One region of the Alteromonas sp. ABV4_515 genome, then DNA from elsewhere that is predicted to be linked to it. Evidence: predicted binding sites of a transcription regulator. Region 1 holds the regulator's gene; the other holds the start of a gene.

The links. The regulator FliA, encoded in region 1, starts transcription of late flagellar genes. The targets are predictions, from matches to a motif close to CTAAAGNTNNNNNNNNNNNNGCCGATA.
Region 2: the regulator FliA is predicted to act here: its motif matches at 7,292-7,318, upstream of ACXAGX_RS08645 (flagellar protein MotY).

Annotation. Positions count from the first base shown of each region.
Region 1 is NZ_JBSWWZ010000003.1:315,861-331,632, forward strand. Features, by position in the region: gene metH (methionine synthase) at 1-250, opposite strand, end outside; gene ACXAGX_RS09145 (homocysteine S-methyltransferase family protein) at 260-1,315, opposite strand; gene metA (homoserine O-succinyltransferase MetA) at 1,319-2,257, opposite strand; gene ACXAGX_RS09155 (DUF2802 domain-containing protein) at 2,496-2,915, opposite strand; gene ACXAGX_RS09160 (chemotaxis protein CheW) at 2,994-3,482, opposite strand; gene ACXAGX_RS09165 (chemotaxis protein CheW) at 3,498-4,232, opposite strand; gene ACXAGX_RS09170 (ParA family protein) at 4,240-5,004, opposite strand; gene ACXAGX_RS09175 (protein-glutamate methylesterase/protein-glutamine glutaminase) at 5,033-6,178, opposite strand; gene ACXAGX_RS09180 (chemotaxis protein CheA) at 6,203-8,458, opposite strand; gene ACXAGX_RS09185 (protein phosphatase CheZ) at 8,471-9,214, opposite strand; gene cheY (chemotaxis response regulator CheY) at 9,249-9,632, opposite strand; gene ACXAGX_RS09195 (RNA polymerase sigma factor FliA) at 9,681-10,409, opposite strand; gene ACXAGX_RS09200 (MinD/ParA family protein) at 10,406-11,272, opposite strand; gene flhF (flagellar biosynthesis protein FlhF) at 11,269-12,765, opposite strand; gene flhA (flagellar biosynthesis protein FlhA) at 12,795-14,897, opposite strand; gene ACXAGX_RS09215 (diguanylate cyclase) at 15,052-15,772, shown strand, end outside.
Region 2 is NZ_JBSWWZ010000003.1:200,810-216,581, reverse strand. Features, by position in the region: gene ACXAGX_RS08680 (TonB-dependent receptor plug domain-containing protein) at 1-217, shown strand, start outside; gene ACXAGX_RS08675 (RNA polymerase sigma factor) at 360-920, shown strand; gene ACXAGX_RS08670 (FecR family protein) at 924-1,991, shown strand; gene ACXAGX_RS08665 (TonB-dependent receptor plug domain-containing protein) at 2,416-5,226, shown strand; gene ACXAGX_RS08660 (bacterioferritin-associated ferredoxin) at 5,333-5,527, opposite strand; gene ACXAGX_RS08655 (peroxiredoxin) at 5,753-6,358, shown strand; gene rnt (ribonuclease T) at 6,480-7,115, opposite strand; gene ACXAGX_RS08645 (flagellar protein MotY) at 7,356-8,219, shown strand; gene glpQ (glycerophosphodiester phosphodiesterase) at 8,269-9,276, opposite strand; gene ACXAGX_RS08635 (hypothetical protein) at 9,537-9,833, opposite strand; gene ACXAGX_RS08630 (retropepsin-like aspartic protease family protein) at 10,210-10,704, shown strand; gene ACXAGX_RS08625 (VOC family protein) at 10,754-11,245, opposite strand; gene ACXAGX_RS08620 (LysR family transcriptional regulator) at 11,352-12,236, shown strand; partial or broken gene ACXAGX_RS08615 (endonuclease III) at 12,266-12,517, opposite strand; gene ACXAGX_RS08610 (LysR family transcriptional regulator) at 12,537-13,463, opposite strand; gene ACXAGX_RS08605 (zinc-dependent alcohol dehydrogenase family protein) at 13,576-14,562, shown strand; gene ACXAGX_RS08600 (SDR family NAD(P)-dependent oxidoreductase) at 14,574-15,377, shown strand; gene nth (endonuclease III) at 15,380-15,772, opposite strand, start outside.

The DNA.
Region 1 (15,772 bases):
TGATAGGCACTTTGCAGATATCCGGCTCAGACGCAATCAGATTCAGGAAGGTACGCATGGCCTCCACCGAATCCAACATGGCTTCGTCCATGTTGATATCGATGATTTGTGCGCCGTTCTCCACCTGCTGGCGGGCAACATCCAGCGCTTTTTCATACTCTGCATTCAGAATAAGGCGCTTGAAAATAGCGGAACCGGTGACGTTGGTACGTTCACCAACGTTGATAAATGTTGAAAACTCTGCTGTCACAATAACACCTTAGTGAACAAAAGGTTCGAGGCCGGAAAGGCGCATTTTAGGTTCGAAGTGCGGCACTTTTCGTGGTGCAACGCCTTCAACGGCTTCTGACATAGCACGAATATGCTCAGGCGTGCTGCCACAGCAACCGCCAACGATATTCACCAGTCCAGACTGCGCCCACTCTTTAATGTGCTTCGCCATTTCCTCAGCGCCGAGATCGTATTCACCAAACTCGTTAGGCAGACCTGCATTCGGGTGCGCTGATACTAAACACTCTGCAATATTGCTGATTTCATCCACATACTGACGCAGCAAATCAGGGCCAAGGGCACAATTGAGCCCCATGGACAGCGGCGTTACATGACGCATGGAATAATAAAACGCTTCAGCCGTCTGGCCAGACAGGGTACGACCCGAGGCATCGGTAATAGTACCAGACACCATTACCGGTACGCGGCTGCCGCGCTTATCGAAAACAGATTCAACGGCAAATACGGCGGCCTTGGCATTCAAGGTATCGAAGATGGTTTCAATCAAGATGATATCCGCACCGCCATCCAGCAACGCTTCTGTCGATTCAATGTAGGCTTCCACCAGCTCATCAAAGGTTACGTTGCGTTTGCCCGGATCGTTTACGTCAGGCGAAATCGAGGCTGTGCGGTTTGTGGGCCCTAACACACCGGCCACATAACGCGGCTTGTCTGGGGTTTTCGCGGTAAATTCATCGCAGGCTTTGCGGGCCAGTTTCGCCGCGGCAATATTGATGTCTTTTGACAGCGCTTCCATGTCGTAATCGGCCATGGCGATGGTGGTGGCGTTAAAGGTATTGGTTTCAATGATATCCGCCCCTGCCTCAAGATAAGCACAGTGAATATCGTAAATGATCTTGGGCTGTGTAATGGCCAGCAAGTCATTATTGCCCTTCACATCGCAGTGCCAGTCGGCGAATTCCTTGCCGCGATAATCTTCTTCTTCCAGCTTGTGTTCCTGGATCATGGTGCCCATGGCGCCATCCAGGATAAGAATGCGTTTTGCTGCCGCGTCCAGCAGAGCGTGTTGTTTGTCTGAACTCACGGGTTACCTCTTCGGCTGGGCTTTTTCTGCCAGCTGGTTCAAATCGTACGGGGTAGTCTGGTAAACATAATAGTTCAGCCAGTTATTAAACATGAGACTACCATGAGACCGCCAACGGACTAAAGGCGCTTTTGTCGGATCGTCGTCGGTAAAATAATTTGCCGGAATGGCAGGATGCAAATCTGCCTGTAAGTCGCGATAGTATTCATCGTGCAGCGTTTCCGGATCGTATTCAGGGTGGCCTGTTACGAACACCATCCGCTTATCATCAGACACCACGGTGTAGGCACCTGCTTCAGGGGATTCGGTGATTACGTGCAAACCTTTCACGCCATTGTAGACATCTGAATCGATATAGCCAAACCGGGAATGTGGCGCATAAAAATACGGGTCGAAACCTCGTAACAGCTCGTTATACGGATCTAGTACCTTATGCTCGAATACACCAGATAACTTATTATCACGAAGCGCTCGCTGTACACCGTAAAAGTGATACATAGCCGCATGCGCTGCCCAGCAAAGATACATGGTAGACTGCACGTTGCGTTGTGCCCACTCCAGAATATCTTTCATGTTGTCCCAGTATTTCACATCTTCGTAGGGCAAATGCGCCAACGGTGCGCCAGTCACGATAAGACCATCGTACTTCTTACTTTCGATTTCTGAGAAGTCGTGATAAAAGGCGTCCATGTGCGCCTGGGGTGTATGTTTGGGTGCCAGATTATCGACACGAATAAGGTTAACGTTCACCTGCAGTGGCGTGTTAGAAAGCAACCTGAGGATTTGAACTTCTGTCTCAATTTTATTCGGCATCAGGTTCAGGATCCCTACTTCCATAGGGCGAATATCCTGAGTGGCGGCACGGTTGCTGTCCATAGTGAAAATATTTTCACCGGATAACACGTCCTGCGCGGGAAGTTGACCTGGGATACAGATAGGCATGGATGCTCCAATGATTGACAGAATATGCCGCTATTGTGGCTGAATCACTTGCGATGTCAACATCTTTACGGCTGGACGTCTAAACGGCTTAAGTTGCACCTTAGGACTTGAAGCACGTATCGCTTGGTAAAGCATAGCACCCTTGATAATTGTCCGCGTGGCAGTTAGCAAAACTATCGAGGAAAGGTATTGCAGATTAATCAGAGATTAAGCACTAAACGCACTTGCCGCTGACAGACTAATTTCGCTGACTGTGCATGCTCATCAGTAGTTCAGCTTCAGCGCGGGGCAAATCACAAGCTTGCATGACCTCTTCCACTGAAGCGCCCGACTTCACCAGTTCGGCGGCACGGGTGTATAAGCGCATTGAAGGGTCTTGTTGCTTCACTTCCCGCAACTGATTCTCAAACTGGTCACATTGGTCGGCCAATTCACGCATGTGTTTGCCCTGCACCATGGAGCGGGTTTGCATTTCGGCAATTTGGTTTTCAAGATTTTTCACATCGTCACTGAGCATGTCGGCGCGGGATTCGCTCTCAAGATGCGTTTGTATAAGGTGAGTCAAACGTTTATTAAAATGAAAATACAGCCAGATAACGGCAACAACAGCCAGAAGCCCTGTAGCAATGGCAAGTAAGGACAAGGCCGATACATCCATATAAACGTTAATTCTCCAAAAATTGGGAAAGGAAAGAAGCTCAGGCACTGCCCGCCGGGTAACGGGCAGTGATATTGCTTAGAAGCCGCTCAGTTCGTCCCATTCGTCATCACTGAGTAACTTGTTCAGGTCGACAAGAATCAACAATTCGCCATCGCGGTTGCTCACGCCCTGAATAAACTTGGCACTCTCTTCTGTGCCTACGTTTGGCGCGCTGTCAATTTCTGAAGACTTCAAATAAACCACTTCAGCAACGCTATCAACCAGAATACCCACTACCTGTTCATCCGACTCGATAATTACGATACGGGTATTGTCTGTGGTATCAGCAGGCATCAAGCCAAAGCGGGCACGGGTATCGATAACGGTAACAACATTACCACGCAAATTAATGATACCTAGTACATAGTCTGGCGCGCCAGGTACTGGGGCAATTTCTGTATAGCGCAGTACTTCCTGTACTTGCATAACGTTGATGCCGTATGTTTCTTCACCTAAACGGTAGGTGACCCATTGAAGCACCTGATCTTTCTCAGGTGAATTATTACTTGTGGTCTTGTCATTCATTAACCTGGCTCCCCGCTAAGGCGTTTGGTCATTACTGCCTAAGCCGTTATTTAGCATTGCAATTAACTGATATACGTCGATTAACGCACACATTCTTTCTTTTACCATGCCCGCTAACCATGGACGTTTGCCACCGGCCTCACGCCATTTCACTTCGTCCTTGGTAAGAGTAACGGTATTGACCAGTTTGTCGCTGGCTAGGCCCCACAAACTGTCCCCTAACATAATAAGATACTGATAGTTTAGCGTTTCTGCGAGATTTTGATCGTATTTTTCTGGCATAACCCACATTGCAGTATCAACAACGTTTATTTTTTGTTCACGATGCAGCATCACCCCTTTAAACCACTTAGGCTTACCGATGAGCCCACCGACTTTTTCCATGCGGTGGATACCGCCTAGTGTCACTAAAGGCACCGCCAGTGTGAGACCAGCTACCTCAAAAAACAGTGCCTGGAAACGACTCTCAAGCAAATCCTGAATGGGCCGGTGAGTCACCGGCTCTTGAGGTACCACAATGGCTTCTGCAGAAGCAATGCTTTCCTCAATTTCTTCCACCACAGGCGCAGCCACGTCAACCTCTTCAACGGGCGTGGCTACCGGTTCCCGGGCCACGATGTCAGCAGTCGCCTGCTCAAGTAACCGAGCGGTGTTTGCCGTGACATCTGCCGGGTCTTCCGGACTCTGTAGTAAGCTGTCCAGATACGCCTGCATCACATCTTCACGGGCGAACGGCGTACTCTTGCTCATAGTCGACTCATAGTTCCAATTCATCTAACAGTTTAGTATAGGCGAAGACCCCTCGCGATCTCGGATAAACCACAGAGGCAGGTGTCTGTGCCTGACTCGCATCTCTGAACCGAGTATCGACGGGAATGACATCACTCCACACTTTACTGCCGTAATCGTCTTGCAATTTTTGATGTGCCTGGATGGCCGCATTTGTCCTGCGATCAAACATAGTTGGCACAATCAATGTGTCAAATTCCTTACGTAACGAACGCCCCATAATCTCTAGGGTGTGCACCATTCTGTCGAGACCTTTAAGTGCCAAAAATTCGGTTTGCACCGGCACCACCACTTTATGGCAGGCTGCCAGCGCATTCACCATCAATACACCCAATACAGGTGGGCAGTCGATCAGTACGTAATCGAACTCCTTTTCCACAGTCTGCAAGGCTTTTTTAAGAATAAGTCCCATACCATTTTGCATACCCATTTGTCGGTCCAGCGTGGCTAATGCCATAGATGCCGGAAGAATAAACAAGCTGTCTAATTTGGTGGGGCACAAGCTGTCCAGTACCCTATCGGCAGATATCTCCTGATGATTAATAAAAATATCGTAAACAGAAGCACTTAGTTCTTCTGCATCGGTACCAAAGTAATAACTGAGCGACGCGTGAGGATCGGTGTCGATTAATAACACCCGTTTACCCTGTTGCGCTAGAATGCCTCCCAGCGTAACGGTGGTCGTGGTTTTTCCCACTCCTCCCTTCTGGTTGGCAATCGTCCATATTTTCAACCTTCAACTCCTGCTGATTGAATTCGCTCTACATCATCTCAGAGCGGATACACGATGCAATATGTTCAATATTGATGCTCTTTTCCGCAATACCGGCTTTTGCCACAGCCTGCGGCATGCCATAAACCACGCAAGAATCTTCATCCTGAGCCCACACCTTTGCGCCTTTTTTATGCAACGCGTCACAGCCTTCGCGCCCGTCTGCTCCCATACCGGTAAGGATCACACACAGTACGTCGCCGCCGTAAATATCAACCAAACTGTTAAAGGTAATATCCACGCTGGGCTTGTAGGTATCTTTCTCGTGAGCATGCGCATCACGCAATGCAATATTTGGCAAAGAGCGGGAATCTACCACCATCTGCTTGCCCCCTGGCGCCAAATACGCACAACCAGGCCGCAGGATGTCACCTTGCTCCGCTTCTTTCACAGAGATATCACAGTTGTTGTGTAAACGCTGAGCAAACGCATTGGTAAACGTTCCGGGCATATGCTGAACCAGAACAATAGGATGAGGAAAGTTAGCAGGTAAACCTGAAAGCACTTTTTGTAATGCCACAGGCCCGCCGGTTGATGCACCAATGGCAAGGCACTTATAACGCTTGCCTGAGGCTTTAACTTGAGACACCACTGGTGCGGCACTGGCACTTTCGGCCCGCCCTGTAAGCACAGACGAGCTTTTAAAAAACGTGGCTTTGGGTGCATTGGCAGGCATAGGAGGCGCAGGCTTAGGTGCTGGAGCAGCACGGGCCATTGGCGGTCGGCGTATACCCACACCACGCCGCGCAAGTAACCTGACTTTGGTTCTCAGCAGGCTCGCAGCGTCTTTGCGATTTTTAGAGATCTCTTCAAATTTCTTCGGTAGAAAATCCAACGCACCAGCTTCCAGTGCGTCCAGGGTAGCCTGAGCACCTTCGTGAGTCAGCGATGAAAACATCAAAATTGGAATTGGACGTTTAGCCATAATCTTTTTGACCGCCGTGATGCCGTCCATTACCGGCATCTCGACGTCCATGGTCACCACATCCGGCGATAGCTTGACAAGCATATCCAGCGCTTCTTCGCCGTTACAGGCTTCACCTACAACCTGAAGTTCTCTGTCTTCATCCAGAATTTCACGGACACGGCGACGATAAAACGTTGAGTCGTCCACAACAAGGACTTTAAACGCCATAACAAGAAGTTCCTTTACTAGCAGCTATGACCGACGGGCATAGCGCTTAAGAAGACTTGGGATATCCAGAATGAGTGCAATACCACCATCAGATGTAATGGTTGCACCGGCCATGCCTGGAGTTCCTTGCAACAACGCATCCAGCGGTTTAATCACCACTTCTTCCTGACCAATTAGCGCGTCGACAACAAAACCGACCTGTTGGGTACCAATTTGTACCACAACCACATGTCCTTTTTCTTTGCTAATGTCTTTTGGTCCGCGAATTAACCATTCGCCGAGGAAGAACAATGGAATCGCTTTTGAACGCACTATCATGGTCAGTTGACCATCTACCGTATTAGTCTTTTTGATATCCATGTTGATGATTTCATTCACAGCACCCAACGGCAATGCGAAGGTTTGTTTGCCAACAACAATCATCAGGGTAGGCAGAATTGCCAACGTCAGTGGGACTTTGATTTCAAGACGGGTTCCTTTACCCATCTGAGAATCAATATTTACGGTACCATTGAGTTGGTTAATCTTGGTTTTCACCACGTCCATGCCCACACCACGACCCGAAATATCACTGATTTCGGTTTTGGTGGAGAAGCCCGGGGCAAAAATCAGGTTGAATGCTTCAACATCGGACATTCTGGCTGCCGCATCGGCATCGAGAACACCGCGACTGATTGCAATTTCTTTCAGTTTTTCAGGGTCCATGCCCTTACCATCATCATCGATAGTAAGCAGAATGTGATCACCCTCTTGCGACGCTGATAGCTTAACCGTACCCATGCGCGGTTTTCCGGCATTTGCCCTGTCATCTGGCATTTCAATACCGTGGTCCACGGAATTTCTAACTAAGTGAACCAACGGATCGGCCAGTGCCTCAACCAGGTTTTTGTCCAGGTCGGTATCTTCACCCTCAAGCTCAAGGGTAATTTCCTTTTTCAAGCTGCGGGCGAGGTCACGTACAACCCGAGGGAAACGACCGAAAACCTTCTTGATGGGCTGCATGCGGGTTTTCATTACCGCGCCTTGTAAGTCACCCGTTACAACGTCGAGGTTGGCAATGGCCTTCGACATGTCTTCATCGTTTGTGGTGATGCCAAGGCTAAGTAAGCGGTTTCGCACCAACACCAACTCGCCCACCATATTCATTATCTGATCGAGGCGTTTGGTATCAACCCGTACAGTGGTTTCAGCTTGCGGTGCCTTCTCTTCTTTCTTGGCTGGCGCGGCTTTAGCAGCAGGCGCAGGTTTACTGGCCGCTGCCGGTTTAGCAGGTGTCGCAGGCTTCGCCGGTTCCGCCGGTTTGGCGGCCGGAGGCGGTGTAGCTGCCTTAGGCGGCTCTGCTGCCTTACTCTGTTCTGCTTTCGCGGCCTGAACTGCTTTGGTCGCAGTATTGTCTACTTCGACGCCACCTGCAGGCCCTTGACCTTTACCATGCAATTGATCAAGTAAGGCTTCAAATTCGTCATCAGTGATTTCGTCGTCACCGCTATCTGCGGCCGGCTCAACGGGTGCGACTGCCGGTGCTGGCGCAGCATCTGATGGCCCTTTAAACTGCCCTTTGCCGTGAAGCTCATCAAGTAGAGCTTCAAATTCATCATCGGTGATATCTTCACCATCGCCACCCGCTGCAGGTGCCGCTGGCGCTGCCGGGGCCGGTGATGCTGCAGATTCAGCAGGACGACCAGGCGCACCTGAACCATGTAATTGGTCCAGCAAGGCTTCAAACTCATCTTCTGAGATATCTTCAATACCACTGTCGCCAGATGCCACAGCAGTAGCTTCGGGTGCAACAGGCGTTTCTTCAACAATGAGTTCTGGTTCTTCTTCGACAGGCGCCTCAACTACCGGCGCTGCGGCTGAAACATCGCCGAAAATATTTTCGTCTGCGGATTCAGGCTTACTGAGTTTATGGAGGGTATCGACCAGTGCTGTGTCTGCGGCCTCTAATGGTTCGCGGGCTTTAACACGTTCAAACATCTCAACAACCACATCCGTGGCTTGGAGAATAACATCCATAAGTTCAGGTGTTAGCGTGCGCTGACCGTTGCGCATCACGTCAAAGACGTTTTCTGCACCGTGACAAATCTCTACCAGTTCGGTTAGAGAAAGAAAACCAGCACCACCTTTTACAGTGTGATACCCACGGAAGATAGCGTTGAGGAGGTCAGCATCTTCCGGGTTGTTTTCCAGGTCGACCAGCTGTTCCTGTAATTGTTCAAGGATCTCACCAGCCTCAACCAGAAAGTCCTGTAGTATATCCTCATCAACTTCAAACGACATTCATTCGCTCCCCTAAAAACCAAGGCTTGATAGAAGGTCATCCACATCGTCTTGACCCTGTACAACATCGTCACGTTTTTCAGCATCAAGAATTGGGCCTTCTGCCTCAATCGCATCTGGCTTCTTGGTGGGTGTTTTATCTTTAGGCTGACCAGCTTCACCAAACACAGTCAACATATTCACCAAGCTATCTTCTACTTCTTTCACAAGATCGATTACACGTCGAATAACCTGCCCCGTGAGATCCTGATAACCTTGTGCCATCAACACTTCGGTTAACAGACTATTAAGTTTAGTCGAATCCTGAGATGCGTCTTTAAACAGGGAGTCAATTTCCAAACACAACGACTTAAACTCACCTAGCTCGATTTGACGGGTCATGAGTTTCTGCCATTCAGGCTCAATTGCGCCGATACGCTCTGCCAGAGATTCCGCAATAGGCATGCATGACTCGACAGCATCCATTGTGGTGTTGGCGGCTTTCTCTGTTTCTTCGATGACGTAATTCAGACGAGTCTGCGCATCGGGAATATCATCGTTGGCTAAGCCTGCGATGCGCTCGTCTAATTGAAATGTGTTTAATGCATCATGGAGCTGACGGGTAAGCTTGCCAACCTCGGCAAAGAGCTCCACAGATTCCTTGGCTGATACTGCCTCCAACAGAGCATTGGCGGATTCATCATCCCCTTGCTCTAGATAACTAACCAGTTGCTTCGCCTCTTCTAGCGAAATAGGGACTTTTTTAATGGGTGACATCCAGTAATCCTCTTCTCTGGCAGGTGCTGCTAAGTTAGCCTAAACGCTGAAAGATTTTGTCTAATTTCTCTTTTAGTGTAGCTGCTGTAAATGGTTTCACCACGTATCCATTTACGCCAGCTTGTGCAGCAGCAACAATTTGCTCTTTCTTCGCTTCTGCAGTCACCATGAGCACTGGTAAGTGTTTAAGTTTGTCGTCAGCACGGATAGCTCTAAGAAGATCGATCCCTTGCATTCCCGGCATGTTCCAGTCAGTCACGACAAAGTCGAAGTCGCCTTGCTGGAGCATAGGCAAAGCTGTACTACCATCGTCAGCTTCCTGAATATTGGAAAATCCAAGATCTTTAAGCAGGTTTTTTATGATTCGTCTCATCGTAGAAAAATCGTCTACCACGAGAATTTTCATGCTCTTGTCCAAAATAGCCTCCGGTGAAGGATAGTAAATCGTTATTAATATTGGTGTGCGCTATTCTTCAGCCTGCCAGGATTGCATTCGTGCTTTTAGTTTTAACATGGCTTGGCTGTGAATTTGACTGACTCTGGACTCACTCACGTCGAGCACTTCACCTATTTCACGTAGGTTCAGTTCCTCGTCATAGTACAGAGACAATACAATCGCTTCCCGCTCGGGTAATGTTGTTATAGCGTATGCCAGCGCTTTCTGAAAGGCGCCTTGCATAAGATCTTCTAACGGTGAGTCATTACCCTTACTTTGTTCTGTTGTGATCACATCTTCAGATACACCGAGATCTTCGATACCGATTAATTTTCCGGCATTAACCTCGTTAAGCATTTGATGATAATCATTAATGCTGACATTTAGCTTAGCAGCTATTTCAACATCGCGCGCATCTCTTCCTGTTTCTCTTTCAACTAAAGAGATAGCTTCTGTGATTGCGCGGCTATTCTTGTGCACTGAACGGGGAGTCCAGTCACCTTTTCGAATTTCATCCAGCATGGCACCGCGAATACGAATACCCGCAAACGTCTCAAAACTGGCGCCCTTCGAACCGTCAAAATTTTTCGCAGCTTCCAGCAATCCGATCATGCCAGACTGTATCAGGTCGTCCACAAGCACACTGGCAGGTAAACGGGCCATCAAATGATGGGCTATGCGTTTAACCAATGGTGCATGTCGCTCTACCAACTGTGCAGTGTCATTCTGTTGTCGGTAAGCTGCTGCTTTACTGTTCAACGTTGGTTTCCTACCGCTTGTTTAGCTACCAGTTGTTCGATGAAAAATTCGAGATGTCCGCCTGGCTGGGCAGGAACCGGCCAATTAGCCGCTTTGGTCGCCAATTGACTAATGGCTACGGCGGCAGGCGAGCCTGGGAAAGCATCAACGATGGCTGTCTGCTTTCTTACCGCTCGACGAATATTCTCGTCGAAGGGGACGGTAGCCACCAGTTCAAGCGCCACATCAAGGAAACGCCCAGTGACTTTTGATAATTTACTGAAAAGCTCCTGTCCTTCACGTATGTCCCGCACCATGTTGGCAACAATTTTAAACCGAAAAACACCGTGTTCCCGATTTAGAATTTTAATTAACGCATAGGCATCAGTGAGCGAGGTGGGTTCGTCGCACACCACGACCATAATATCCTGAGACGCCCGGGAGAAACTCAGCACCATATCGGAAATACCCGCTGCAGTATCGACAATGAGCACGTCGATTTGCGAGCGCAATTCACTGAACGCACGAATTAGACCTGCATGCTCGGTAGGCGACAATTCTGTCATTGCCTGCGTACCCGACGTTGCCGGTGCGATTTTGATGCCATGGGGGCCGGTTACCAGCACATCGTCGAGGGTGCATTCGCCAGACAGCACATGAGAAAGGTTCTTCTCTACTCGCAGTCCGAGCATAACATCGACGTTAGCCAGGCCAAGGTCGGCGTCGAGCACCATCACCCGTTTGCCTTGCTTTGCCATGGCGATGGCCGTATTCAGTGTGATGTTGGTTTTACCCACACCACCCTTACCGCCGGTGACGGCTATAACCTTAATGAGGCGTGATTGATTCATCTTTCGTAAGCTACTCGCTTGATCTTCGATCATACTGCCTTAACTGAATTAACTTCATGATTATGCTTAGTATGATTCAAACCGTACTTTTTATAAAGCTTTGCCGCTGCAGATACGAGAGATTTCGCATCAGCAACTTTAATATCTTCAGGCACCTGCTGGCCATCGGTCACATAACTCACCGGTAGCTGCTGCTCAACAGCAACGCTTAATACCTCACCCAAACTGTAGCACTCATCAATTTTAGTGAAGATACAGCCGTCGAGTTTAACCGAATTATACGCTGCAATAATGCGCTGCAGAGCAGGATATTGGGTATTAGCTTGCGCAACCAGGTATTTACGTACAGGTTGCATTTGACCGTTGCTAAACTGACCAAGTTGTTGAATTAATCGGCTATCTCGCTGACTAAAACCTGCTGTATCTATTAATATTAGACGTTTATGACGTAACTGAAAGAGTTGTTCAGCTAATTCTTCGCTACTTTGTGCTTTTCGGGTAGTACAGCCAATAATTTTGCCGTAAGTCGCCAGCTGTTCATAAGCTGCAATCCGATAGGTATCGATGGTGATCATCGCTACCTGCTCTGCCCCGTACTTTTGTGCATAACGTGCAGCAAGCTTTGCAACGGTAGTGGTTTTGCCCGTGCCAGTTGGACCGACCAGTGCAACAACACCGGTTTGCGTAAGAATATCGTTACCCGAAACGTTCAGACGGTTAGCCAACAGGTTCAACAAATAAATCCACGCTTCACGCTCGGTGTACTGTGAAGGCGTGTAATGTACTAACTGTTCAGCCAGCGCAACGCTTAACCCCATGCCAGTGAGGCATTGCATCAGGTAGCTGTGAACGGGTCGCTGACGCTTTTTCTTCGCTTCCATCAGGTCGGCCACCTGATATTGCAGCACATTACGTAAAGACGCCAATTCCTCTTTGATGGCATCCAGTTCACTATTGCCCTGCGCGTTACTCGAAGGTGCCTGCTGAGAAGGCGCAGCTTCGAAGTCAGGGCTCATTTGTGAAGCTGGTGCAGTGTTGTTGCGCCCGTGATTAAATACATCAGCAAAAGAAAATACATCATTGTCTTGCTGTGCAGTTTGCTGCTGTGGGCGCTGGGAATGTGGCTGAGCTTGTGCCTTAGGCTGTGATTGATATTGAGGCTGAGCAAGGTCGCGCTGGGAATGAGGCTGAACCTGGCGCGGTGCGTTTTGCTGCGTAGCAGCGTCAGCCGCTGCGTTTCGCTCGGCAGCCTGCTTTTCTAATAATGCACGGAGGTTGTCAGGACCATCATCACCAATAATTTCGCTCAGGCTCGGCGTGGCCTTTTGCTGGCCCGCGGATGCTTTGTTGTCATGGCGCGTGTTCAGGTTAAGTTTTGCCTCAGGTTCTTTATCGTAAGCAGCCACCAGCTCAATACCATCGGCCACTTTACGGTTCGACATAATGACGGCATCACTGCCCAATTCGGCTTTTACCTGGCTTAACGCTTCCCGCATATCTTTGCCAAAAAAACGTCTGATTTTCATCTCAACCTCTTCACTCACCCAGTGTCAGATTATTGACCGACAGAGCTGACAATTTTAATTTGCTTGTCGTCAGGTATTTCCTGGTACGACAACACATGCAAGCCAGCTACCGAATATTTAAGGAAGCGTGACAGCACAGGTCGCAACATACCTGACGTCAGGAGTACTGCAGGCTCGCCTTCTAGCTCTTGTTGTTGTGCGGCCTGTTGCAAGGATTGTTGGAGACGATCTGCGAGTCCTGGTTCGATACCGGCGCCATCTTCTCCCCCTGCCTGAAGAGACTGGTGCAACATCTGTTCCAACTCTGGTGCCAGAGTTATGACGGGCACTTCTTTGGCGCCTTGGCTGATTTCCTGAACGATGAGACGTTTTAGCGCAATACGCACCGCAGACACCAGTACATCTGGGTCCTGACTACGCGGGCCGTACTCAGTCAACGTCTGAACAATGGTACGCATATCTCGAATAGGCACACCTTCAAATAACAGTGTCTGCAGCACTTTCACCACGGTACTGAGTTGTAGAATGTCAGGCACCAGCCCTTCGACCAGTTTCGGACTAGACTTAGCCAGCATATCCAGTAGTTGCTGAGTTTCTTCATGGCCGAGAAGTTGATAAGCATTGTTACTCAGCAGCTGGCTTAGATGCGTTGCCACTACGGTAGCAGCGTCAACAACGGTATAACCGAGTGTTTGTGCATGTTCACGCTGGTTCGGCCTAATCCACACTGCGTCTAAACCGAAGGCAGGATCTTTGGTTGCGCGCCCTTCGAGTTTACCGAATACCTGTCCAGGATTAATGGCGAGTTCTTCATCGTGACTGATTTGCGCATCGCCAATGGTGACACCCAACATCGCAATGGTATAAGCATTGGGGTCGAGATCCAGATTATCGCGAATGTGTACCGGCGGTACCAGAAAGCCAAGTTCCTGAGAGAGCTTTTTACGTACGCCCTTGATTCGGGTGAGCAGTTCGCCGCCCTGGGATTTATCGACTAACGGAATAAGCCGGTAGCCCACTTCCAGTCCGATAGTATCGACCTGCTGTACGTCGTCCCAACCGAGTTCTTTAGCCTCTGGAACCGGATGATCGACCCCCGCCTCTGTCTTCGCTGGAACTTTTGGTTTTTCGGCTTCTTTCTTCGCCTGCACACCTTGCCAGTAGGCATAGCCACCCGCTATGGCAGAAAAGCCCAGAAATGCGATATGCGGCATACCTGGCACAATGCCCATGACAAACAGCACCGCAGAGGCAATATACAGCGCCTGAGGGTTGCCCAATTGGGTACGGATTTCTTTACCCATCTCCTGGGTTTCGTTTTCACGAGTCACAATAATGGCGGTGGCCACTGAAAGCAGCAGAGAAGGTATTTGTGCTACCAGGCCATCACCGATAGTCAAAATGGTATACACCTCCATGGCATCGCCAAACGCGAGGTCGTGCTGAATCATGCCGATAAATAATCCACCTACGATGTTAATCAGCATGATGAATAAGCCAGCAACCGCATCACCTTTTACAAATTTAGACGCACCGTCCATAGAACCATAAAAGTCGGCCTCGGCGGTGATTTCCTCACGACGTTTACGGGCCTGATCCTGGTCGATATAGCCAGCATTCAAATCGGCGTCAATGGCCATTTGTTTACCGGGCATGGCATCAAGGGTAAAGCGGGCGCTCACTTCTGAGATTCGACCTGCACCCGCGGTAACCACTTTGAAGTTAATGATCAGAAGAATAGCGAATACGACAACCCCCACTGCATAGTTACCGCCAATAACCACCGCACCAAACGCTTCGATCACTTTTCCCGCAGCATCGCCACCTTCATGGCCGTACAGCAGAACAACCCGTGTAGATGCCACATTAAGCGCAAGCCTTAATACCGTAGCAATAAGCAAAACCAGCGGAAAAATACCAAAATCCACCGGCTTTTGGGTGAACACGGCAACGAGGATGATCACCAGACTCAACGCAATATTAAAGCTGAACAGCACATCGAGTAGAAATGGCGGCATGGGAAGAATAACCATGCCCATAATCGCCAGTAATACGACAGGCGCACCCAGACCACTGGTGATATTTTGAAACTGGTTCTTGTCGAACCGCTGCAGGTAGGCGGATAACTGCATAATAATTGCTCTCGCTAACAGAAAATTGACACTTCAATTGCGTCTGTAGTGAGTATTTCAACTACTGTGCCAGTTTGAAAATGTTTACTAATGCGCGCCTGTTTCGAGTTTTTGAACTATAGTTAATGTGGATAAGATTTGTTCAGGACATTGTGTGCCGGAATACCAGTTAAAACAGCGACGTATTGCATCTATTGGCACTTTTCTTCATGTTGTCACGGCAATCAGTCTGATATTGATGTCTTATTCTACTCATGCTGCATCGGCACAAGTTTCTGCTCCCAATGATGAGGTTATCCGCGTCATAAAATCTTTTCATCAGAATCCGAAGGAGACCGTTTTAGGCCTCGAAGAGATGCTTGATGATGTGCAACCTGAATATACGCCAGCCACCATTCAATATCTGCTGTCATACTTTTATATGAAGCTGGGGGATTTTGAGCGCTCAGAGTCGCTGTTGGAGCTGGGACTTACCAATGTAAATCAAATCAATGAGCCACTGCTCTATCACCGTTTGTTGCTGCAAAAATCGTTACTTTATGAAAAAACAGCACGTCAGGTACTGGCATTGCAGTATGTTGCTATCGTTAACGAGTGGGCGCAAGAGAATAACATCATCCAGTTACATATTGGTGCATTGATGACGGAGGGATTGATTCAGCAATCATTGCAAAATCGCGAGTCGGCACTGACCAAGCTCATTGTTGCGCACAGGATTGCCTCGGAAAATGTCACGCAAATTCCGCCTGCTCACATAGCAGGCCTTATCGCAACGGTGTTTCAGGAAGCTGAGCAGTACGACAATGCTGTCCCCTATTTGAAGGAGGCGCTTGATTTTGCCATCACGAAAAACAACCGGATCAATCAGCTAAACC
Region 2 (15,772 bases), 120 kb from region 1:
CGAAAATATTGGTTCTGAGCTGAGCCTAGACGTTGAAGTGGGTTATCACTTTACCGACGACCTGCAGGTTGTTGTAGGTGCGAAGAATGCGCTGGATGAGTACCCAGACCGCAATACGCAGTACGATAATGAGATTGCTGGTGCGATGTATCCGGTAACTTCACCACTGGGTATCAATGGTGGTTTCTACTACGTTCGTGGTATTTACACCTTCTAATAGCTAGAACTGTCAATTAAAAGGGGGCTTTGCCCCCTTTATTGGCTGTAAAAAGTACAAAAAAATGCATGACTTATGTAGTAATAAACTGGCAATATAGCCTGTGTTGTAACGGTTTTGCTACATATACTGCGAAGAGAATATGACCAGAAAGTCGACTATTGCTGCCACATTTATAAAATACCGCACAAAAATGATGCGGGCTGTGGGCGCTATTGTCAGTTCGGATGATATCGAAGACATCGTGCAGGAAGCGTTCATAAAAAGTTACGAAGCAGAACTTACACAAGAGATCCGCTACGAACGCACTTACATGCTCAAAACAGCAAGAAACCTTGCGCTTAATCATGTGAACAGTGCTGCCAGCCAGTTAAATCAGGCGGTAGACGATATGGACATGCTATCTAATGATCTCATTGGATATAACCTTGAAAAGCATGTCGAAAGTAAAGAGCGATTTATTCATTTCTGCCGTGCGACTGAATCTTTGTCGCCAGAAGTGAAGCGAGTATTTTTATTAAAGAAAGTTTATGGCATGAGCCAGCGCGACATTGCTGAGCTTGTGGGGCTAAGTGAAAGTACTGTAGAGAAACACGTGGCGAAAGGCCTGTTACAGTGCTCTAAATTTCTGGCGTCATCCGGTGACACATCCAGAGACAAACCCGTTAAGCCTAAACATCATCAGGACAATCATAGTAGTTAAGCCATGAGTAATGTCAGTAAATTTACCAGCAAGGACGATATCCACGAAGAAGCGTGTTTGTGGATAAGCCGGATTGATCGCGGTTTGAATAGTGAAGAGACCGAATCACTGCATGCATGGTTGGGCGCAAGTTCCAGTCATCGCAGGATCCTTTTCGAAGTGGCTCAATTGTGGGACGACTTGAGCGTACTTAATGAATTAAAAGGGCTGTTCCCAGATCGTAATCAATATAACGGCGAAGCCCGCAAAGCTAAGAGCATTTTGCGCCAGGCACGCTGGAGCGTTGCCGCGGGTTTTATTTTGATGGTTGCCGCTGCTGCCATGATGGTGGATTCCTATTGGCTTAATCAGAGCGATTCCGGCTATCAGTTGGTCCAGCGAGTAGGAACGGCCATTGGTGAGCAGAAAACCCTGACCCTGAACGACGGTTCAGTGGTGCACATGAATACTAACTCCGCGATTCACATTAAGTTTGATGAAGACGAGCGGATCATTGATTTAATCAAGGGTGAAGCCCACTTCACCGTTGCCCACGATGCAAGCAGACCTTTCACCGTGACTGCTGGTATTAACACCGTCACCGCCATCGGTACGGCGTTTAACATGCAGTATACCAACGACGAGGCATTTGAATTGGTCGTCACTGAAGGGCGAGTTCTGGTGCAAGATAAAGTGTCTTCGATTTCCCGGGAGGAAATTGCAGATGTAATAAAGTCTGGAACAACTCGCGCTGACCTTAAGTTACTGGCCGCTGGTGAAAAAGCCAATGTCGACGGTATCCTCAGCGATCTGAAAAATCTCGACGATGATGCCATGGAGCAAGATCTCGCTTGGCAACAGGGCATGATTGTATTCAAAGGTGAAGCGTTAGAAGATGCTTTACGTGAAATTGAACGTTACACCGCTGTCAGCTTCGAAATAGATGGCGTAGAACTGCGTAAAAAGCGCGTGGCTGGATATTTCAAGGTAGGTGATATCAGTGGCCTGCTATCTGCACTTAAAAACAGCTTCCATATCGAGCACAAGCGAGTGGATGCTATGACGATTCAATTGTCAGAGCAAGAAAGCTAATTCAAGAGTAGCCCGCTTCATAGCGGGCGGCTATTTTTTTGCCTTATATCAATTTTTATTAGCCTCGTTCACAGTGGATGTGGCAATTCTCAAATTATCTTAGTATTAATTTTTATTATTCCGACCATTGGTATACTGTGCCGGTCGTAGTATGTAGGTAGCGTTGTGGAAGTCAGAAAAGTCGTTATACTGCATTAACAGCAACATCAATACTTTGTAACTCACTATATGTATAGCCTGTAAGCGAATCAGCGCTGAATAATAATAACGAAACCACGTAATAGTGAAAATTCGACAATGTTAATTTTTAATACTTTTGACACCTAGCCTGTTCATGCGCTTTCCATTAGTAAGCCAACGCCTTAGACGACAGCTTCGCATCACCGGATTAGTTGCAGCCAGCTACTTCGCTGCATCTGTTGCAATGGCTCAACAGAAAATTGAATTCGACATTCCTGCGCAGCGGGCGGATGTTGCGTTAACAGAATTCGCTAAACAAGCGAATACCACTTTACTGTTTCCTTATGAACTCGCCGAGAAAGTGCAAGCTAATGGCTTGTCGGGTACTTTTACCCTGCAGGAGGGGTTACTTCATCTTTTGAAGGGAACCGAGCTCGCCGTGCAGATTGATGCTACCGGCATGCTAACCGTAAAGCCTATTGTTGAGTTACGCCAGCCACCACCGCGTCCACCTAAATCCCGCATTAATGATGACATCGGTTTTTCTATTGAACGCATCGCTATCGTAGGCACCCGCAGTGCACCACGTTCAGTGGTTGAGTCGCCGGTGCCACTAGACATTATTGCCGGTGATACACTCCAAGCCCAGGGCAGTTCTGATGTGTTAAGCATGTTGGCCGGTGTTGTACCGTCACTGAATGTAAACGATCAGCCCATTAACGATGCCGCTAGCTTAGTACGCCCGGCCAATCTGCGAGGGATGGCTGCCGACCACACGCTGGTGTTACTTAATGGCAAGCGACGTCATCGCTCTTCTGTGATTACGTTCCTGGGCGGCGGTTTATCAGATGGTGCACAGGGGCCTGATATTTCAGTCTTGCCCGCCGGTGCCATGAGACAGGTGGAAGTGCTTCGCGACGGCGCCGCAGCACAGTACGGTTCGGACGCGATTGCTGGGGTTATCAACTTTGTGCTCGACGATCGTCGAGAGGGGGGATACCTCAGCGCGAAAACCGGTGAGTATTATGAAGGTGATGGTGAACTGGTTCATCTACAAGGGAACCTTGGCACGTCATTGGGAAGTGGCTTTTTTAATATCACGGCAGAGTACCAACAACGAAATGGCACGAGTCGTTCTGTGCAGCGTGCCGACGCACAAGCGCTTATCGACGCCGGTAATACGTTTGTTTCATCCCCCTCCCAGGTATGGGGAGCGCTGGATGTAAATAGCGACGCCAAACTGGCTTTTAATGCGGCAGTTCCGCTAACCGAGAAAGTCGATGTCTATTGGTTTGGTACCGCTGCACGTCGTGAAATTGAGGGCGGATTTTACTATCGTCACCCTCATACCAGACTGGGGATTTTTGCTGATCCAAACAGTGATACAGCCAAACTTCTCGTCGCAGACAAAGATGGCTTAGGGCAGGGGATAACGTGTCCCGATATTTTTATCACCGACAACAACGTGTTGGACGACCCCGCCTATTTGCAAATCGCGGATAATTCTACTCCGCTGGGCCAGAACTGTTTTGCATTTAATGAGTGGTTTCCCGGTGGTTTCACGCCACGTTTTGGCGGAGTGATAAAAGACGGTTCTGCATTTGCGGGCATTCGTGGTGAGCTCAATGATGATTGGCTTTTTGATCTTAGTGCCAGTGTCGGTTATTCGAATGTGAGCTACCGCTTGCATAACACCATTAACCCCTCACTAGGCGAAGCAACCCCAACCAGTTTTACGCCCGGTGCAGTTAGTCAGTTAGAGCGTACCATCAACCTGGATTTTTCTCGCTTCTTAGACAGTTGGACATCTAAACCTATCAGTTTCGCCACGGGTATGGAGTGGCGACGTGAGCGCTATAGCCAGCAGGCAGGGGATGACGCGTCGTGGATTGAAGGGCCGTTTGCGAACAATGCAGAAGTTGCGACTTCTCCTGGCTTTGGTATTGGTTCTAATGGCTTTCCGGGTTATCAGCCAGTAACTGCAGGGGACTGGAGCCGCCACAACTGGGCCTTATATGCCGATGTGGAAATGTTCCTGAGCGAAGATCTGCAACTTGCCACCGCATTGCGCTCAGAGCACTTCTCTGATTTTGGCTCTACCCTAGATGGTAAGGTCAATCTGCGATACCAGTTAAACGATATCGTTTCTTTTCGAAGCTCTCTCAGCTCGGGCTTTAAGGCGCCCACGGTGGGGCAGAGCAATGTCATCAACATTACTACAGCCTATGCGTCAACGGGTCTGGAAGATCAAGCAACGCTGCCTCCTACGCATCCTATCTCGCAAATGCTGGGTGCCGAACCGCTAACCCCAGAAGAATCGATTAACAGCAGCATTGGACTGGTCGCCTTTTGGGACGAGGATTTTTATCTCACCGTCGATTATTTCAATATTCGTCTGTATGACCGTATCAGTACCACATCCGCCATTCCTCTTACTGCAGACGACGTGGAACAACTTATCGCACAAGGTAATCCCGAAGCCGACAACTATCGCGCGATTAAATATTTTGCCAATGATTTTGATACTGCGACACAGGGTGTCGATATTGTATTGAATTACCGGTTTGATTTGGCGGATGTGACCAATGCGCTAACGACATCATTTAACTGGACAGATACGCGGGTTAAGCGGCTTTCGGCTTTTCCGCAAACTCAGCCTGATGGTAAAGTGTTACTGGTGCCTAGTCTGACACCGCAGCGGGTGCGCATGCTGGAAGACAACCTTCCCGCCGTGCGGATAACCACTACCTTAAAGCAACACTGGCAGGCCTGGTCTATGCTTTGGCGGCTTAAGTACTATGGCGCGTTTTATGAAGACCATGTTGATGCGGCTGCGGGAATGGATATCGACGGTAGCAGCATGATTACCCTGGATGCGGAATTAAGCTGGCATTACTCTGAAAACTTGACGGTGGCGTTAGGGGCTTCGAATGTATTTAATACAACGCCGCAAATTAATCCCTATGCAGATGTAGTCGGGGCGCTGTATCCACCTACATCACCTTCAGGCATGAACGGCGGATTCTGGTACTTGCAGTCGCGATATGATTTTTAAGAACGTGTGCAGGTTCGTGTTCGAAAGAAGCTTGAGGGCGTTAAACGTGCTAGGGCGCTGAACCCTGGAAGGCGTAAAATAAAACTGAAATAAAGGGGAAGGTTAGTTAGCAAACCTCTTTGAATAACGTTTCATCGATAATTGTTGAATCGATAATTTGCTGAGCCATCTGAATGCACTTTCCGCATTGATTACCCAGATCGAGTTGCTGACGAAGTTCACGGATGTTACCTACGCCATCTTGTTCTACTGCATTTTTGATGTCTTTATCTGTTACGCCATAACACATGCAAACAAACATACTACCAACCCGTTAAATTAAATCGTTAATGATAATAATTGCTATTTGTATGTTTGGCAAGGTGGAAAGATCATTTTTATGATTAAACTTTAGACTAAATACAGTGGCGATTAATAACATCGATAGATTTTGACAACAGAATACTTGGCTTTCATTTATCCGCACCTATATTGAAAGTGCCGCAATGGCAAAACTATAACAATCTGAAAAAATTTGGAGCAAACAATGAGCGTACTGGTAGGCCGTCCGGCCCCTGACTTTACTGCAGCAGCTGTTTTAGGCAGTGGTGAAATCGTTGATACTTTCACTTTAAGCGAAGCGATTAAAGGTAAAAAAGCGGTTATCTTCTTTTACCCGCTGGACTTCACTTTTGTATGTCCTTCTGAACTGATTGCTTTTGACAAGCGTTACGAAGAGTTCCAGAAGCGCGGTGTAGAAGTGATTGGTGTATCTATCGATTCTCAGTTCTCTCACAATGCGTGGAGAAACACGCCAGTAAATGAAGGCGGTATTGGTCCGGTTAAGTACACACTGGTTGCTGACGTTAAGCATGAAATCTGCCAGGCATATGACGTTGAGCACCCAGAAGCAGGTGTAGCGTTCCGTGGTTCTTTCCTGATCGACGGTGAAGGCAATGTACGTCACCAGGTGGTTAACGATCTGCCTCTGGGTCGGAACATCGACGAGATGCTGCGTATGGTTGACGCACTGAGCTTCCATGAAGAGCATGGTGAAGTATGTCCAGCAGGTTGGACTGAAGGTAAGTCTGGCATGGACGCATCCCCAGCAGGTGTTGCTAAATACCTGTCAGAAGAAGCTGACAAGCTTTAATCGACGGTGTGATACCTCTACGCCGCGCTGATGAAAATCATCGCGGCGTTTTTGTTTCTAGCGCTTCTCGGAAGACAAACTATTACCCAAATGTTCCAGTGTTTGTCAGTTGGTCAACGGCTTAAGCGTTCTCGGCTACAGGCCATCCACCTAGTGATTTGTAACGATTAACGATGTAGCAGAACAACTCAGCGGTTCTTTCGGCATCATAGAGCGCGCTATGTGCTTCACTCTGATCAAACGGGATGCCGGCTTCACGGCAGGCTTTTACCAGTACGGTTTGCCCTACAGCAAGGCCTGCTAAGGTAGTGGTATCAAACGAGACGAAAGGGTGGAATGGCGTGCGTTTGATATTGCTTCGCGCAATAGCAGCATTCACAAAACTCTGATCAAAGGTCGCATTGTGGGCAACAATGACCGAGCGTTGACAGTCAGCATCTTTTTGCAGTTTTCTGATTTGCTTGCACACTTCCTTCATGACTTCGGTTTCATCAAGGGCGCCGCGTAATGGACAATGAGGATCAATACCGTTGAAATCCAGCGCAGCCTGTTCGAGGTTCGCCCCTTCAAACGGGTTAACATGAAAGTGTACGGTTTTATGAGGGTGTAGATCGCCGTTTTCATCCATCTGAAGTGTCACCGCAGCAATTTCAAGCAGGGCGTCGGTGGCGGCATTGAAACCGGCAGTCTCCACATCAATAATGACGGGGAAATAACCGCGAAAGCGATGCTTCAGTACATTGGCATTTTCAGACATAAACAGCAGAAATCCTTGATAATAAAGGCGTGCATTTTACAGATAGTCGCTGAAAAACCAGCCTGGGCGTTCAGGAATATCATGGCGAAAGGCGTGATTATCGCAAGAACTGCTTTGGGTATCTACCTTTGAAAACTAAGCAATGCTGCGAATACGCGAATTGTTGTTGTGCTGTGCTAAACTTTTTTCTCATCGTGGCGATAAAGAAAGTGCAGATCATCTTTTGTAGCAGGGCGGAATATGTTTCGACAGGTATTAATCGGCATCTTATTGATCAGTGCGCCAGCAATGGGCGCAATGCGGCAGTATGCCGCTCCCGTAGAAGCATCTGACTGGATGCTGAAAGAGCAAACGCGCCTTCAGTGCACTCTTGCTCACACCGTGCCGGGCTATGGCGATGCGCTATTTTCAAGTGTGGCTTCCAAACAGTTAAACATGGAATTTGAACTGGACATGGATTTGTTGCCAAAAAAATTCGATGTCGCTGCGGTGTATTCCGTGCCGCCTACCTGGATGCCAGGAGCAATGCCCAAGAATATTGCCGACATGACGCTGCGAACCCAATACAACGGCGACTTACCTGAGCAAGCTGCATGGACCATGCTAAGCGAGCTTGAAAAGGGTTACTGGCCCACGATTTATTACAAAGATTGGTATAACGAGTACGATAAAGTTGCCGTGGCACTGAATGCCAGTAACTTTACACCTGTATATCGAAATTTTGTGAAATGCGTTTCGCAGCTCCTGCCTTACAATTTCGACGATATTGCCTATACCGTGTTGTCCTACGAGAAAAGCAGTGTTGACCTCACAAAATACTCGCAAAAGCGATTGAGTATGATTGGCGAGTACTTAAAAGAAGATAAAGAATTGGAGTTAGTACTTCTCGATGGCTACACCGATAGCTATGGAAGTCGCTATAGCAACGAGCAGCTTTCTATTCGTCGTGCGGAGCAGGTAAAGTCGTTCTTCACCTCTATGGGGGTGGATGCTGAGAGAATTGAAGTTACCGGGCATGGTGAGAAACGCCACATTTCACCAAACACCAATGCCGATTCACGGGCAATGAACCGTAGGGTTGTAGTGCGCTTGTCCAAAGGATAGACACGCCACAGTGAGAAACTAAAACGCCGGCAAGACTGCCGGCGTTTTGCTATTTACCACTTTGTCGCAGAAAATTCTTCACGGGGGGAATTTGATCGGTAAATACGCCATCTACTGCCAGTGGTCCCGTTAATAATCCAAGGATCTGCTCTGCAGTCATTCCCGTGGGGAGTGCATCAATCCGAAATGTATAAGGGTGGATAACCAGGCCTTCTTTTTTTGCCGTTGCCAGCCAGGGACTCGGAACAACCTTACCTTGCTGCAGCGCTTTCATGTCTAATAGCTGTGGGAACCAGGGGCCAATGCCGTCGGCGTATTTTGCTATATCCTGCATGCCTTGTCGGGTTAGCAGCGCCTGATAATCGGTCGCAGACTCGCCCCAACTGTTGTCGGCCAGCAGTAAGACAATCTTGCCTTTAAAACCAAGCTCGTTGCGTAAGCGCTTCACTTCAGCAAAATCAAAACACTGCACATAAATGTTCGCATTTTTGCCATTGAGATTGTAGCGCGCCAATGTGTCCAGTAGTTGTTGACTGATATCTACGCCTTCTTTTTTATGCCAGGCAGGGGATTTGATTTCAGTATAAAAGCCAATATTGCTTTTGAACTCGCGGTTAAGTTCACTGATAAGTTCAATGTGTTCATCTAGCGTAGCAACGGTAAACAGGGCTTTGCTGCCATGATAGCGATTGGCAAACACTTGTTTTCCATCTGTATCCGACCGTTCTTTTACTTGCAATGTACGTAATTCCGCTAGCGTAAAATCCAGTGCGTACCAACGGCCATCGTCACGAGAGCGTTCGGGAAACTTCGAAGCCACATCGGTTACGGTTTCCAGATGAATATCGTGAAGCACAACCAATTCGCCGTCTTTCGTCGCCACCACATCTTGTTCGATGAAATCGGGTTGCTGAGCAAACGCCAGAGAAGCAGCTTCCAGGGTATGTTCAGGCAAATAGCCAGATGCGCCGCGGTGGGCAATGATATCGAAGGCGCTGGCTTGGCTGGTGATCAGCGCTGTGGATAACGCAATGGCTTTTAGTTTGCTGGTAAACACGAGTAATCCTTTTTTGTGATGCTCGCCGAATGATCATGACGATGCTTTAAATGTTAACACGCGTTATAGACAGTAATGTGGCAGTGGCACTATCTCAAGAAGAAACGGTTAGATAGAGCGCTGAATGGGTTCGGCAAAAGTGACTGAGTGAAAAGCTTAAGAGGGGGAGTATTCGCTATTTTAAGCGCTAGGTTGAAATGCTATCAATAACGACGAGAGGCAAAGAACGGGTTTGCAGGCAAACAAACCCGTTCAATTCGTTACTTATGACGCTTAAAAGGAGGACGATTACCTTTTAATTTGGGTTTGTCCTCATCTTCAAGTAATTCTAACTGCGCTACATCGTAAACTGGCATGCGAGTGGTAACCCGTCGATAGGGAGGCTTGCCGCGTTTAATGACTTCTTTTACTTCCACGTACTCTGTGGCGGCTTCTCCGAGTGCTTCGAGTTGAGCAACGTCGGAAACCGGTACCGTTTTAACTACACGCTTGAACGGCGGCTTGCCAGAGTAATCTACAACTTGAATGTCGATGGTGTCTTGATCGTTACTTGCCATTACTAAGCTGCTCATTGAAGAGGCAAAAGCGAATGTGGCTAATCTTAGCGCAAATTTCATCATGGTGTCCTTATCTGTTTTTGCATCAATATGGTGCTTAGTTATTGTGATAAACAAATAGTTAACAAACAATCCTATCTGGTGATAGCTTTATTCTATCAATATTTATTTATTCTGGTAATGATTGCTATCTGATTAGGCCATTATAGGCGCATTTTCATGAGATTTGCTTTTTGGTGGTGCAATCTCGTTGTGCGGTGCTCGTTAGTGGGGCGATAGCCAATTTGCTGAAGACTTTGATGTCTGTGAGATCAGGCACTTACATACTGGCCATATAGTTGCTGTGTAATTAGGGTTAATAAACAGGACAATGATCATGAAACCCCTGAGTAACCGTGCACAGTCGTTTAATCTATTAAAGAGCCCATTAAAAAGCGTACTGATATTCGCGCTAACATTGCTGTCGATGCATGCGCTAGCCAGTGAGCAAACCATCAGTCTACAACAACATGCGGGCGGTACATTGTATCTGGATGCCACGCTCGACTCGGCGGTTAAAGCATCATTCCTGCTCGATACGGGGTCCAGTTTATTGACACTTAATGAGCAAACCTTCAAAGCGTTAAATCGAAACAAAAAGCTGACTGCAACCAGTAAAGCCGCTGCGCGAATGGCCAACGGCAAAATTGTCACGGTGTCTCAATATCGTCTCGATTCAGTACGTATTGGTGGGCATTGCGAAGTTGGGCCGGTGGATGTCTCTGTACTGCCAAGAGGCAGTAATATTCTTGGTGTGAACGCACTACTGAAAGCGGCACCGCTAACCCTGACAGCGGAACAAATAACACTGTCAGGATGCTTGCAGGATTAAATACTGGCATTAACGGGTAACATGCATCAGCCGTATTAGGGCTTGCGTATCACTCGTAATCCGATGCGTAAGTATCTTCATAGGAATGGGAGTAAAACTCAAACAAGTTGCCGAATGGGTCTTCAAGATACACCATTTGTGCTTGTTTAAGCTCATCATCAGGATGATAGCGGTGGATATCCATACGCACTTTGCCGCCATACGCTTCAACACGCTGAATCGCCGTATTGAACTGTTCCTTGGGTAACTGTACGCAGAAGTGGAAGATACCAAGGCGTGAGAAGTCTACCTGGTGGCGTTCTTCACGGTCTACCATTTCGAACAACTCGACTCCGATCCCGTCGGATGTAACTAGGTGAGCAATATTGAAACCCTTAAAACCTTCGCCGAATACCGCGGTGCACATCCGGCCAATGGCTGATTCTCGCTCTTCGATAACCTTGGTGTTGTTCATCACAATTCTAAAGCCTAACGCGTTGGTGTAGAATTCAACGGCCTTATCCATGTCGCCAACCATAATGCCCACGTGATTCATTTTCATAATGTTCTCCTCAACTAAAACAACATGAGCAAGCGTAAGGAAATTACTTGATTACGTGAAATTATCATTAATAATTAAATTAATAATTTTCTGTTATGGTATTTCTATGTTGAATCCGATTTGGTTACACACCTTTGTCACGCTGGTGGATACAGGGCATTTTACCCACACGGCAGAAAAGCTGTTTATGACGCAGCCGGGTGTGAGTCAGCATATCAACAAGCTTGAGCAGGCATGTGGCCATGTGCTGATTAGGCGCGAGAATAAATCTTTTGATGTGACTGAGCAGGGCAAACTGGTTTATCGCTATGCAAAGGGGTTGGCGGCACGGGAACATAGTCTGTTCGAGCAACTTGCTTTTGATGATCCTCACGTGGGAGACATCACCATTGCCAGCTCTGGCTCAGTGGCGCTATTGCTTTACCCTCAGTTGGTTGATTTGCAAAGCCGGTACCGACAATTGTCTATTCGGTTTGTTGCCGCGCCAAATCATCAAATACTGCAAGATGTTCAGGATCATCGCGTGGACATGGGGATTGTCACCGATATTAATCATTCACAATTATTTGATTCCAATAAACTGGGTGAGGAAGAGCTTTGTTTGGTGGTCCACAAAGAAACCGATTTAAACGTGGATAAAGCCGCCATACTGATGCAAACCGGCCTGATATCACACCCAGACGCGATACATTATTTGTCGCTTTATTTTAGTCAATGCCAGGAACCATCGCTGTTGAAAATTAATATCAGCGATATACCGGTAGTTGGCGCGGTTAACCAAATTGGCCAGATCTTGTATCCCATTGCACAGGGCATCGGGTTTACGGTGCTTCCGAAAAGTGCGGTCTCAGCATTTCCGTTAAACGCGCAGTTGCAGATCGTGCCGCCTGTACGGCCTGTAATCGAAGAGCTCTATCGAATTACAAAAAGAAACAGAGTGCTACCAGCACGTTTTGATACCGTCAATCAGGTGATTGAAATGGTTTGGTGAATGTGGCGATTCCCCGTGCTGACGCGCCACTAAATCTCAGTTTTTTCTTTAAACCCACACAAATCTTCAATAATGCAGGAGCCGCAACGGGGTTTGCGAGCGATACAGGTGTAGCGGCCATGAAGAATAAGCCAGTGGTGTACATCGACTTTAAATTCTTTGGGGACCACTTTAAGCAGCTTTTCTTCCACTCGGTCTACATTCTTGCCCATGGCGAATTTGGTGCGATTTGATACCCGGAAAATGTGGGTGTCGACAGCTATCGTGGGCCAGCTAAAGGATAATTAAAGTAGCTATTGATTAAACAGAGTGTGGCTGGAGGTGCTGTTTAAGCTTTTCATCCCAATACGGTTCACTATTAAAGTAACTCGAAAAGTAATCAATAAACGCTCTGACTTTAGGTGCTAATTGTCTGGAGCTTGGGTAAACCGCCCAAATAGCGGTTTCAGAAATCAATGGGTATTCGGATAATACTTCTACTAACTCACCATTAATTAATTGTTGATAGGCACTCCAGGTTGAATTGACAGTTATACCTATGCCATATGAGCAAGCGTCACGTATTGCTTCCCCGTTGTCGGTACTAAAGTTGCCGGTGACTTTAATATTTAGCGTTTCATTGCCACCCTTAAATGCCCAATGATCTAAATTTAAGAGGGTTATACAGTTATGATCTCTCAGTTCCATGGGTGAGGCAGGAGAACCATATTTAGATATGTACTCAGGGGACGCACATAAAATCCGTCTATCGTTTACTAGTTTTTTGGCTATTAGTGTTGAGTCTTTTAATTGCGAATTTCGGATGGCAATATCAAAACCGCCTTCTACTAAATCAACTATGGTATCGGACAGTTTTAAATCTATTTTTAGATTAGGGTATTCATTCATAAAGCCTTTCATCGCAGGCAATATATGCATGCGACCAAATGAGGCTGGAGCAGCAACACGCAACGTTCCACTTGGCTTTAAGTTCCCAACTCCCACCGATGCTTCAGCCGCTTCCACGCTAGCAATTACGTCTTCAGCATGATGAAGAAATGCGACGCCATCTTCAGTTAAAGATATCTTTCTTGTTGTTCTATGAAAAAGCCTTACGCCCAAACTTTCTTCCAGCTTTCTAATATGGCTACTCGCCACAGCGGCAGATAAGCCAAGTTCAGCGCCTGCAGAGCTTATGTTGTTTGTAGTGGCTACTCTAACAAATAGCTTTAGATACTCAATATTCATTATAAACTTTTTGTTGAAAGTGATTATTTATTTTGGGCAATTATCAACATCCCCTTTGAAGATTATACTCGTTTTAGCTTAAACATGAACAGAGCGTAACCGGAGAGTCAAAATGAGAGCAATGGTAGTTAACAAATTTGGTGGACCAGAGGTATTTGAACTTAAACATGTCGGCAAACCAGAAGTGAAACCGATGCATGTGTTGGTGAATATAAAAGCCACAAGTGTGAATACCGTGGACACAATGATCCGTCAAATGGGCAGCGAGTTACCTTTGTCCCCTTCAGCGCCTGCTATTTTGGGAATGGATTTCGCCGGAATAGTAGAAGAAGTGGGCGATGGCGTGACAGATTTCAAAATAGGAGATGAAGTGTATGGGTGTGCTGGTGGGCTTGCTGATCTGCCCGGGACATTAGCAGAATATATCGCTGCGGATTTTCGACTTATAGCTAAAAAGCCAGGGAATTTATCCATGGAACAAGCTGCCGCACTGCCATTAGTGGGTATTACTGCTTATGAAGGGCTAACCCGTGCGGGTGTTAAACAAGGCCAAAAAGTGCTGGTGCATGGTGGCTCAGGAGGTGTTGGTCACGTAGCGCTTCAACTTGCAAAATATTTTGGCGCTGAGGTTTATTCAACAGGAGGGGGAGATGTGCAGCTAGCTCTTATCAGTAAGTTAGGTGCCACCGCTATAAATTATAAAACAGAAGACGTAGCCGAATATGTAGAAAAATATACTAAAGGAATTGGCTATGATGTTGTATTCGACTCGGTTGGTGGTGAAAACATGCTGAACTCGTTTGAGGCGACTGCTTTAAACGGACACATTGCCACAACTGTTGCAATGCTTGACTTAGATTTATCGTTAGCTCATTTCAAAGGTTTGTCTTTGCATGTGGTATTTATGCTGATACCTATGCTCCACAATGTAAATCGGGAAGATCACTCTGACATACTTAAGGAGCTAGCCCGAATTGTTGAAGCGGGAGAGCTTGAAGTTGTTCTGGACAGTCAATCATTTTCACTAAATGAAGCGGGAAAAGCACATGAACGATTATCTAGTGGAAAAGCCATGGGCAAAGTTGTGATCAGCGTGTGAAGAGGGATGAAATGAAAACCATATTAATCACAGGTGCGACAGATGGCATTGGTCTAGAAACCGCGCAGATATTGGCTGGTTTAGGACACAACCTGGTTATTCACGGACGAAATGCAGACAAGCTGAAAAAGACTCACAAATTGCTATTAGAGATTGCTCCAAATATTGAAATAGACACTTATAAGGCTGACCTCTCAGACTTTTATCAAGTGGCGCAGTTAGTGGACAATATAAAAAAATGTCATCAATCGCTAGATATTATTATCAACAATGCAGGCGTATTCAAGACGGATAAGCCTGTTAGCGGTGTCGGGGTGGATGTAAGGTTTGTCGTTAATACGATTAGCCCTTTCATCATCACCAAAGGGTTACTGCCAGTGCTAAAAGATAATGGGAGAATTATTAATTTGTCATCTGCTGCACAAGCGCCGGTCAACCTCGAAGCTATGCGAGGGAGTTTGACGATTACAGATGACTTTCAGGCTTATGCTCAAAGTAAATTGGCCATTACTATATGGTCACAAGAGTTAGCCCATGAACTAAAGTCAGACCAGGTTGTATTAGCGGTTAACCCCGGTTCATTATTGGCTAGTAAAATGGTTAAAGAAGGTTTTGGTTTGGCAGGAAACGATATCGGGATCGGTGCTGAAATATTAGTTAAAGCATCGCTCTCTGATAAGTTTGCAGAAAGCTCCGGCCGGTATTTCGATAACGATTCTAAAACGTTTTCAGTGCCTCACGTTGATGCTGCAAATTCAGAGAAGAATAAAGCGTTAATGACAATTTTGGAAAGCTTCTACACCCAATTTGGATAAAACTACCCGGTTTTATCCTTAAACTCACACAAGTCTTCAATAATACAGGAACCGCAGCGGGGTTTGCGGGCGATACAGGTATAACGGCCGTGCAGGATCAGCCAGTGGTGAACGTCGACCTTAAATTCTTTTGGGACCACTTTAAGCAGCTTTTCTTCCACTCGGTCTACATTCTTGCCCATGGCGAATTTGGTGCGATTGGATACCCGGAAAATGTGGGTGTCGACAGCAATCGTGGGCCAGCCGAAGGCGGTATTGAGCACCACATTAGCGGTTTTTCTACCAACGCCAGGTAATGCCTCTAGCGCTTCGCGGCTTTCTGGCACTTCACCGTTATGTTTCTCAACGATAATTTTACTGAGCTTGTGTACGTTCTCGGCTTTCGCATTGTACAG